DNA from 2 places in the Roseateles aquae genome. Region 2 is predicted to be linked to the other one. Evidence: riboswitches for the same ligand, from Rfam matches in the RefSeq annotation. Region 2 holds a riboswitch; the other holds the start of a gene.
What was found. Region 2 has a riboswitch for glycine ahead of RQP53_RS23940 (D-amino acid dehydrogenase). Riboswitches for the same ligand answer to the same signal wherever they lie in the genome.
Positions count from the first base shown of each region.

Region 1: another riboswitch for glycine. It lies ahead of gcvT (glycine cleavage system aminomethyltransferase GcvT); the one in region 2 lies ahead of RQP53_RS23940 (D-amino acid dehydrogenase).

Region 1 covers NZ_JAVXZY010000001.1:145,038-149,459, reverse strand. The annotation lists gene gcvP (aminomethyl-transferring glycine dehydrogenase) at 1-266, opposite strand, end outside; gene gcvH (glycine cleavage system protein GcvH) at 422-796, opposite strand; gene gcvT (glycine cleavage system aminomethyltransferase GcvT) at 879-2,012, opposite strand; glycine riboswitch at 2,053-2,162, opposite strand; glycine riboswitch at 2,172-2,276, opposite strand; gene RQP53_RS00655 (response regulator) at 2,388-3,047, shown strand; gene RQP53_RS00650 (ATP-binding protein) at 3,044-4,422, shown strand, end outside.
Region 2 covers NZ_JAVXZY010000015.1:11,087-15,508, reverse strand. The annotation lists gene RQP53_RS23955 (RNA polymerase sigma factor) at 1-383, opposite strand, end outside; gene RQP53_RS23950 (YgaP-like transmembrane domain) at 388-600, opposite strand; gene RQP53_RS23945 (DUF2785 domain-containing protein) at 729-1,643, opposite strand; glycine riboswitch at 1,773-1,866, shown strand; glycine riboswitch at 1,868-1,983, shown strand; gene RQP53_RS23940 (D-amino acid dehydrogenase) at 2,073-3,368, shown strand; gene fusA (elongation factor G) at 3,480-4,422, shown strand, end outside.

The sequences.
Region 1 (4,422 bases), on a different contig from region 2:
ATATAGCTCTTCAGCACCTTGTTCTGCGCGGCCACGGCTTTCAGCTCGGCCAGCGCCTGAGCTTCAGACGCCACCGGCGGCAGCTGCATGCCCTGCGAGCGCTTGATGCTGGCCGGCACGATGGACTCGATCAGCGCACGGCGCGAGGCCGCGCCGATGACCGACAGCATCGCGGCTTCGTCGGCGGCATCGGGGCCGATGTGGCGGGCGTGAAATTCAGCGGCGTTTTCGAGTTCGCCGAGCGGCTTCAGGGCAGACATCAACATGGGGCAATCCTTCTGGCATGGCGGGCTTGTGGCCCGATACCGGCTCGTCAGAGCATCAATCGTTCATTCATCGCGCTTGCAGCGGCGGCCGGTGTTCCCGGCCGTTCCGATGCAAGAACGGGCACCAAGTGCCCGTTGTCTTCATCAACAGCCGATCAGCTGTTCTTCACCAGCTCGTCGTAAGCGGTGCTGTCCATCAGCGCGTCAAGTTGGGCGGGATTGCTCAGCTTGACCTTGAAGAACCAGCCGGCGGCCAGCGGGTCGCTGTTGGCCAGCGAGGGGTCATCGCGCAGCGCTTCGTTGACTTCGGTGATCTCGCCATCGACAGGCATGTAGACGTCAGCCGCGGCCTTGACCGACTCGACAACACCGGCCACTTCCTTCTCGGCGTAGCTCTTGCCGACTTCGGGCAGGTCCACATAGACCACATCGCCCAGGGCGTCCTGGGCATGGACGGTGATGCCCACGGTGGCGCTGCCATCGGCGTTGATTTGGACCCACTCGTGGTCGGGCGTGTACTTGATGCTCATGGTGTGCTCCGTGAATCAGCAGGGAGGTCGGGAGAAAAGATCAGGGAAAACGAGAGGGCCTGCGAGCAGGCCCGGCTGGAGATCAGCCGCGGAAATAGCGGTGCGGCGCAAACGGGGTCGGGGCCACGGTCATCGCCACACGCTTGTCGCGCACCAGGGCGAAGACCGCGGTGCCGACGGCGACATGGCTGGCAGCCAGATAGGCCAGGGCGACCGGCTGGCCGACCGTCGGGCCCAGCGAACCGCTGGTGACGACGCCGATTTCATTGCCGTCAGCATCGATCACCTTGGCGCCTTCACGAACCGGCATGCGCTCGGTCGAGATCAGGCCGACGCGCTTCTTCGCCGCGCCATTGGCCAGCTGTGCATCGATCACCGCAGCGCCGGGGTAGCCACCCGCACGGGCGCCACCAGCGCGACGCACCTTCTGGATCGCCCAGGTCAGCGCGCCCTCGACCGGCGTGGTCTCGGTGTTGATGTCGTGGCCGTAGAGGCAGAGGCCGGCTTCCAGGCGCAGCGTGTCGCGGGCGCCGAGGCCGATGGGCTTGACCTCCGGCTGGGCCAGCAGCTTGCGCGCCAGCTCGACGGCCTGGTCGTTATGTACCGAGATCTCGAAACCGTCTTCGCCGGTATAGCCGGAGCGGGTCAGGAAGGTCTCGATGCCGTCCAGATTGAAGTAGCCGCCGGTCATGAAGGTCAGCTTGGCCACATCCGGGTTCAGGCGCGACAGGGCGGTCACGGCCTCAGGGCCTTGCAGTGCCAGCAGGGCGCGCTCGGGCAGGCTGATCACTTCGCAGCGGCTGCCGATCTTGGCCTGCAGATGGGCGGTGTCCTGTTCCTTGCAGGCGGCGTTGACGACAACAAAGATGTCGTCCGGCCGGCGGCACAGCATCAGGTCGTCGAGGATGCCGCCTTGTTCATTGGTGAACAGGGCGTAGCGTTGCTTGAAGACGGGCAGGTCGATCACATCGACCGGCACGATGGATTCGAGCGCAGCGCCGGCGTCGGCGCCGACCAGGCGCAGCTGGCCCATGTGAGAAACGTCGAACAGGCCGGCGGCCGTGCGGGTGTGCTTGTGTTCGGCGAGGATGCCGTCCTTGTACTGCACCGGCATGTCGTAGCCGCCGAAAGGCACCATCTTGGCGCCCAGTTCGATGTGCAATGCGTGCAGGGGGGTGGTCTTGAGTTCGGCGGACAAGGCAATCTCCGAGGGCATTCTTGAAGCCCACCCCAAATCTGAACCCGGGGTGGGGGAAGCTGCCCTCGCTGTCCTTGGTACCTGAGAGATTGACCGCTGGCGTATTGCCAGCAGCTTGCCCCTTCGGTGGACGGGCTACGAGGCCCGCCTCTCTCCAGTGAGGAACGCCCTGGTGGGGGCGTCTTGTCAGTCCTTTTGCCTGAGCGTTCGAAGCGTGGGATCTTCCTGTGCCTCTGCGCCTTCGGCGGCTCTCGCTAGAGAGCTCTCTCCTGACGGGGCGGATTGTAGCCATGGTTTGCCCGCGGCTGAAGCAGCTTTTAAGTTTCGGCTAAGCGCGGGCCTGGCGACGCCGTGGACAATTGCCCCTTTGCTCACTGAAAGGCGACGCTGCGCATGCGACTGCTGCTGGTGGAAGACGACGCGATGATTGGCGAGCAACTGCTCGAGTTGCTGCGTGCAGAGGGGTATGCGGTCGACTGGGTGCGCGATGGCGAGTTGGCCGACACCGCCTTGCTGAGCCAGAGCTATGACCTGGTGCTCTTGGACCTCGGCCTGCCACGCCGCGACGGCATGAGCGTGCTGCGGGCGCTGCGGGCGCGCAAACAGACGATGCCGGTGCTGATCGCCACGGCACGCGATGCGCTGGAGCAACGCATCGCCGGGCTGGACGCCGGAGCTGACGACTATGTGCTCAAGCCCTTCGAGCTGCATGAACTGCTGGCCCGCATCCGCGCACTGCTGCGCCGTGCCAGTGGGCGCGCCGAGCCGGTCTACGAACACAAGGGCGTCAGCATCAATCCTGCCACACGCGAGGTGCTGCTGGACGGGCAGCCGGTCAGCCTCTCGGCCCGCGAATGGGCGGTGCTGGAGCCGCTGCTGGCCCGGCCCGGCATGGTGCTGTCGCGCCAGCAGCTGGAAGAAAAGCTCTACAGCTGGAAGGACGAGATCTCCAGCAATGCAGTCGAGGTCTATATCCACGGCCTGCGCAAGAAGCTGGGCGCCGGGCTGATTCAAAACGTGCGTGGCGTTGGCTACCGGGTGCCCAAGGAATGAGTGAGGCAAGACCTGACCCCACGCCAGCCGCCAGCGCCTGGCAGCGTGCGGCGGCCCTGCTGGTGCCGCGTTCGCTGCGCTATCGGCTGCTGATGTTCTTGCTGCTCGCCGTCAGCGCGGCGGCGCTGCTGCAGGGTTTGAGCGCCTACAACACCGCGCTGCGCGAAACCGACGAGATCTTCGACTATCAGATGCAGCAGATGGCGCTGTCGCTGCGCGGCACCGTGGGCAGCGGCACCGTCTCGCTGCCGCTGGGCGAAGAACAGAGCTTTGATTTTCAGGTCCAGGTCTGGGCGCTCGACGGCTCGCCGCTGTTTCGCTCGCCGGGCGAGGCCTGGCTGCCGCAGCGCGCGGTGCTGGGCTTTTCCGAGCAGCGCTCCAATGGCCGGCGCTTTCGCGTCTTTTCCTTCCAGACCCGTTACCAGGTCGTCCAGGTGGCACAGGACATTGCCGTGCGCCAGCGCATGGCGGGGCAGCTGGCCTGGCGCACCATCGCGCCGATTGCGCTGATGCTGCCGCTTTTGGCTCTGGTGGTCTGGTGGGGCGTCAGCCATGCCTTGGAGCCGGTGGCGCGGGTGCGCGAGCAGTTGGCCGGCCGTGCTGCTGCCGATCTCTCGCCGGTGGCGGGCGCGAATCTGCCGGCCGAGGTGCAGCCGGTGATTGACGAGTTCAATGCCTTGCTGGCCCGTGTGCGCCAAGCCTTCGAGACTCAGCAGCATTTCGTTGCCGATGCCGCGCATGAGCTGCGCTCGCCGCTGGCCGCATTGCAGTTGCAGCTTCAATCCTTGCAGCGTGCAACAGACTCAGCGACACAGGCTCAGGCGGTAGAGCGCCTGGGGCAGGGCATTGAGCGGGCCAGCCGCCTGGTCGAGCAGTTGCTGGTGCTGGCGCGTGAGGATGGTGGCGGCGCCGCGGCGCTGCAGCTCATGCAGACGGTCGATCTGGCCTCGCTTTGCCGCGATGCGGTTGTCGAGGCCAGCGATGCGGCCGCCCTGCGTCATATCGACGTCGGCCTGGGGCGCTGCGATGCGCTGCAGGCGAGTGGCCATGCAGAGGCATTGCGCATCCTGTTGCGCAATCTGCTGGACAACGCGATCAAGTACAGCCCAGAGGGCGGCCGGGTCGACCTGAGCCTGCAGGCGCTCGGCGACGAGGCGCTACTGGTGGTTGAGGACAGCGGCCCAGGCATCGCCGAGGCTGAGCGCGAACGGGTATTTGATCGCTTTTATCGCAGTGCTGAGGCCGGTGCACACGGCGCGGCCGGCAGCGGTTTGGGGCTGTCCATCGTGCGTGCGATCGCCGAGCGACATGGTGCACGGCTGCGGCTTGATCGCTCCAGCTTGCTCGGCGGGCTGAGGGTGGAGCTGCGCCTGCC
Region 2 (4,422 bases):
CGGTACGGCGGCGTCAGACGCTCCATGGCACGCACCAGGTCCATACGCAGATCGGTCGGCAACTCCGGCGCCTGAGGCATGTCTTGCGGCGCCAATTCGTCCAGGTCTTCGGCCTTGCTGCGCAGGCGCAGCAGGCGGTAGCACTCGCGCTCGACGATGCGAAACATCCAGGTCGCGAACGTCGCCACGGTGCGCAGCGCGCCGATCTTGCGATAGAGCTGCCAAAGCGCGATCTGCACCGCGTCTTCGGCGTCCTCGGTGCTTGCGCAAGTGCGCCGCGCGAAGCGCTTCAGGTCGGGCTGACAAACGCTGAGCAAGCGCTGCACCGCGCCGGACTCGCCGCGCGTGGCGGCCTCGATCAATTGCGTTTCGGCGCGGATCATGGCTTCACTTCTCCAAGTAGCGCCGGCCAAGCATGGCGCAGGCCGGGCAGAAGCCGACAAAGGCGGTCAGCACCAAAGTGGCGGCGGCGGCCAGAGCCCCATAGCTCGTCAGGCCGGGGCTGAGTGCGCCCTTGAACATGGCGGCACCGATGGCCGCACCGGCGGCAATACGCAGCACGCGTTCCCAAATGGGCAGATTACGCTTGATGAAGAACATGGTGAGAATCCTGTCTGAAAGTGGCTGACACAGACATAGAGTGAGCAAAATTCCAAAAGGATTCAGCGGCGCAGAAATAAATTCCGGCCGCGCACGGCGCACGGGTTTCTACAAGACCCTGCTGCCGCTCAGCGCAGCTGCTTGAGCCAGCGCCGCACCGGTGCGATCAGCGTGTTGCGGCGCTCAACGTCCGGCTGCTCGGCCAGCGCCACATAGAGCGGCCAGAGGAACTCGCGGGCGTTGTGCATCAGCAGCAGCCGTGGCTCGTCCAACGCGGCCGGGCTGCGCAGTGGTGCCAGCGTCTGATCCAGCCAGTCGGCCCAAGCCTGCGCGTCGAGCTCGCTGCGCAGCAAGGCATGCAGCGCCGGCGCGGCCAGGCGCTGACCTTCGCCATAACGGTAGAACTCCGTGCCTCCGCCCAGCACCTGGCTTTGCAGCGCGCGCAGGATCTGGCGCTGCTGTGCAGGCGTCAGCGCCGGGTTCATGCTCAGCTGGTAGAGCAGATCGGCGCCGTGGGCGACACCGTGCCGCCAGCCCTCGGCGGGCGTGAAGCCGCGCCGATCGTTGACGCCGGCCAGATAGCGCGTGGCGGCGTCCAGCAAGGCCTCGCGCTGCGCAGCATCCTGCACCGGCGCCAGCCGGTCGGCACGTGCCAGTTCGGCCAGGCTCAGCGCCGCAAAGGGCTGGCGAAAGCCGCCGGCATCGGCCGGCTCGGCCAGGCTGCGCAGCAACGCGGTGCGCAGCGCCAGTTGGGTGGCGGGCGTCAGCAGGCCGGCACGCAGCCAGGCCGACAGGGTTTCGAACGCGAACTCATCGCGCAACTCGGGTCGGGGATCGGCCAGGCAGTCCAGCAGCGCCAGCGCCGCGGGCTGTAGCGCCTCGCGGGCTTGGGCATCCAGCGCCTGCAACTGTCCCCGGGGCGGAGCGGACTGCGCCACCATGCCGGCCGGCGGACACTCGGCGCGCACCGCGCCCGCCAGCAACAGGCCGAGGCCCGCCAACAAGCCCGCCATCACACCCCAGCGTCGAAACCCTTGCTGCATCGTCCACTCCCGTCACGCCAATGCCGGCATCTTGCCGCCTGCAGCGGCGGCCCCGCCTGCGCGATTTCCCCTGGTGCACAAAGTCATCTCGCCTCATCCCCCCGCGGCGCCGGCCTGCGGCTACACTGGCGGCCGGATTCAGGAGAGTGCGGCCCGCCCCGGCGAGCCGCCGCCGAAGGCGCAAGCTCCCATACTCGCTCAGGCCCCGTACTGGATCCGTCAACAAGCCGAATGCTGGAGAGCGGTGCCGCAAGCTTTTGCAGCACCCGCCGAAGGAGCAAGGCGAGGGGCAGGAGGCCCGTCGCTGAATCTCTCAGGTACAAAGGACAGCGGGAGCGGCGCGCGTCAGGCGCACGCTCTCCCTTGCTCATGGCTTGTCTGTCCATGGCGAAGGCATGCGCCTGCACGACCCACCCTTGGGAGTGCTCCATGCACATCATCGTTCTCGGCGCCGGCGTCACCGGCATCAGCACCGCCTGGTATCTGCGTCAGGCCGGCCACGAGGTCACCGTCATCGATCGCCAGCCGGCGGCCGGGCTGGAAACCAGCTTTGCCAATGGCGGCCAGATCTCCGTCTCGCATGCCGAGCCCTGGGCCAATCCCGGCGCCCCGCTGAAGGTGCTGAAGTGGCTGATGCGCGAAGACGCGCCGCTGCTGTTCCGCCTGCGCGCCGACGCCGCCCAGTGGCGCTGGGGCTTGCAATTCCTGCGTGAATGCACGCCCGGCCGCACCGCCCACAACATCCGCAACATCGTCAGCCTCGGGCTGTACAGCCGCGCCAAGCTGCGCGCGCTGCGCCGCGATCTGGGGCTGGACTACGACCAGCGCACGCAGGGCATCCTGCACTTCTACACCAGCGAGGCCGAGTACGAGGCCGCGCAGGAGCCGGCGCGCATCATGCGCGAGCAGGGCTGCGAACTCGATATGAAAACGCCCGACGAATGCGTGGCCATCGAGCCGGCACTGGCGCAATGCCGCGCGCAAATCGTCGGCGGCAGCATGACGCCCAGCGACGAGTCCGGCGACGCGCACAAGTTCACCCAGGCCCTGGCCGCGCGCTGCGCCGCCGCCGGCGTGCGCTTTCGCTACGACACCCGCATCCTCGGGCTGGAACGCGAGGGCGGCGCCATCAGCCGCGTCATCACCGCCAACGCCGATGGCGTCGTCAGCCGCCTGGCGGCCGATCGCTTTGTGCTCTGCATGGGCTCGTTCAGTCGCGCGCTGGCCCGCGACCTGGGCGTCTCGCTGAACATCTATCCGGCCAAGGGCTACTCGGTCACGCTGCCGGTGATTGCGCCCCAGCACAGCTACCAGGTCTCGCTGACCGATGACGAATACAAGCTGGTGTTCTCGCGCCTGGGCGACCGGCTGCGCATTGCCGGCACGGCCGAGCTGAACGGCTACGACACGGCGCTGAACCTGGTGCGCTGCGAGGCCATCGTGCGCCGCACCCGCGAGCTGTTCCCGCAGATGACCGATGGCCAGGGCGCCCAGTTCTGGACCGGGCTGCGGCCGGCCACGCCGTCCAACCTGCCCTATATCGGCCAGAGTGCGGTCGCCAATCTGTACCTGAACACCGGCCATGGCACGCTGGGCTGGACCCACGCCTGCGGTTCGGCCGCGGCGCTGGCCGATCTCGTCGACGGCCGCCGCCCGGAGCTGGACTACGCCTTCACGGCGGCCACGCAGCAGTCGGCCTTGATGCAGCCCAAATTCGCTGCCTGAGCTCCGACGAAAGCGTTGCCTCGGCGCCAATGCCCGGCCGGCCGGGGCCCTTGTGTCCGGCCCCGGCTTCCTCTACGCTGGGCTCAGCACAGCGACAGCAAGGAGCACGCCATGGCCGCACACCCATCGACGCAGAACGAGGGAGGCGCAGCCTCCGGCAGCCCAGGCAGCGCCGTCGGGGCGCATCCAGGGATCGCAGCGATTCGCACGCTGGCCCTGGTCGGCCCCGCCGGCGCTGGCAAGACGACTCTGGCGGAGGCCATGCTGCTGCAGGCCGGCGTGATCAGCCAGGCCGGCTCGGTCGAAAAGGGCAATACCGTCAGCGACCACGAGCTGCTCGAGCGCCGCATGCAGCATTCGCTGCAGACCACGGTGCTGCAGTTCCAGCATCAGGGCCTGCGCCTGCATCTGCTCGACACCCCGGGTGCCGCTGATTTCATCGGTCAGTCGCTGCCCGCGCTCGAGGCGGTGGAAAGCGCGGTGCTGGTGCTCAATGCGCAAAACGGCATCGAGCTGATGGCCAAGCGGATGATGGAAACGGCCGCGGCGCGCGGCCGCACCCGGCTGATCGTGATCAACAAGATCGATGCGCCGGATATCGATCTGGCCGCGCTGCTGGCGCAGATCCAGAGCGTGTTCGGCCGCGAATGCCTGCCACTGAACCTGCCGGCCGAGGGCGGGCGCCGGGTGATCGACTGCTTCTTCAATCGCGAGGGCCAGTCGGACTTCGGCCCGGTCGAGGCGGCGCACCGGGCACTGGTCGAGCAGGTGGTCGAGGTCGACGGCGACTTCGTCGAACGCTATCTGAACGAGGGCGATGTCGACGCCAGCGAGCTGCATGCACCGCTGGAACAGGCGCTGCGCGAAGGCCATCTGATTCCGGTCTGCTTCACCTCGGCCAAGAGCGGCGCCGGCGTGCCCGAGCTGCTCGAGGTGTTCGAGCGCCTGCTGCCCAATCCGCTGGAGGCCAATCCGCAGCAGCTCCTGGAGGGCGAAGGCGCCGACGCCCGGCCGCTGCAGGCCAGCCCCGACGCCGCCGCCCATGTGATCGCGC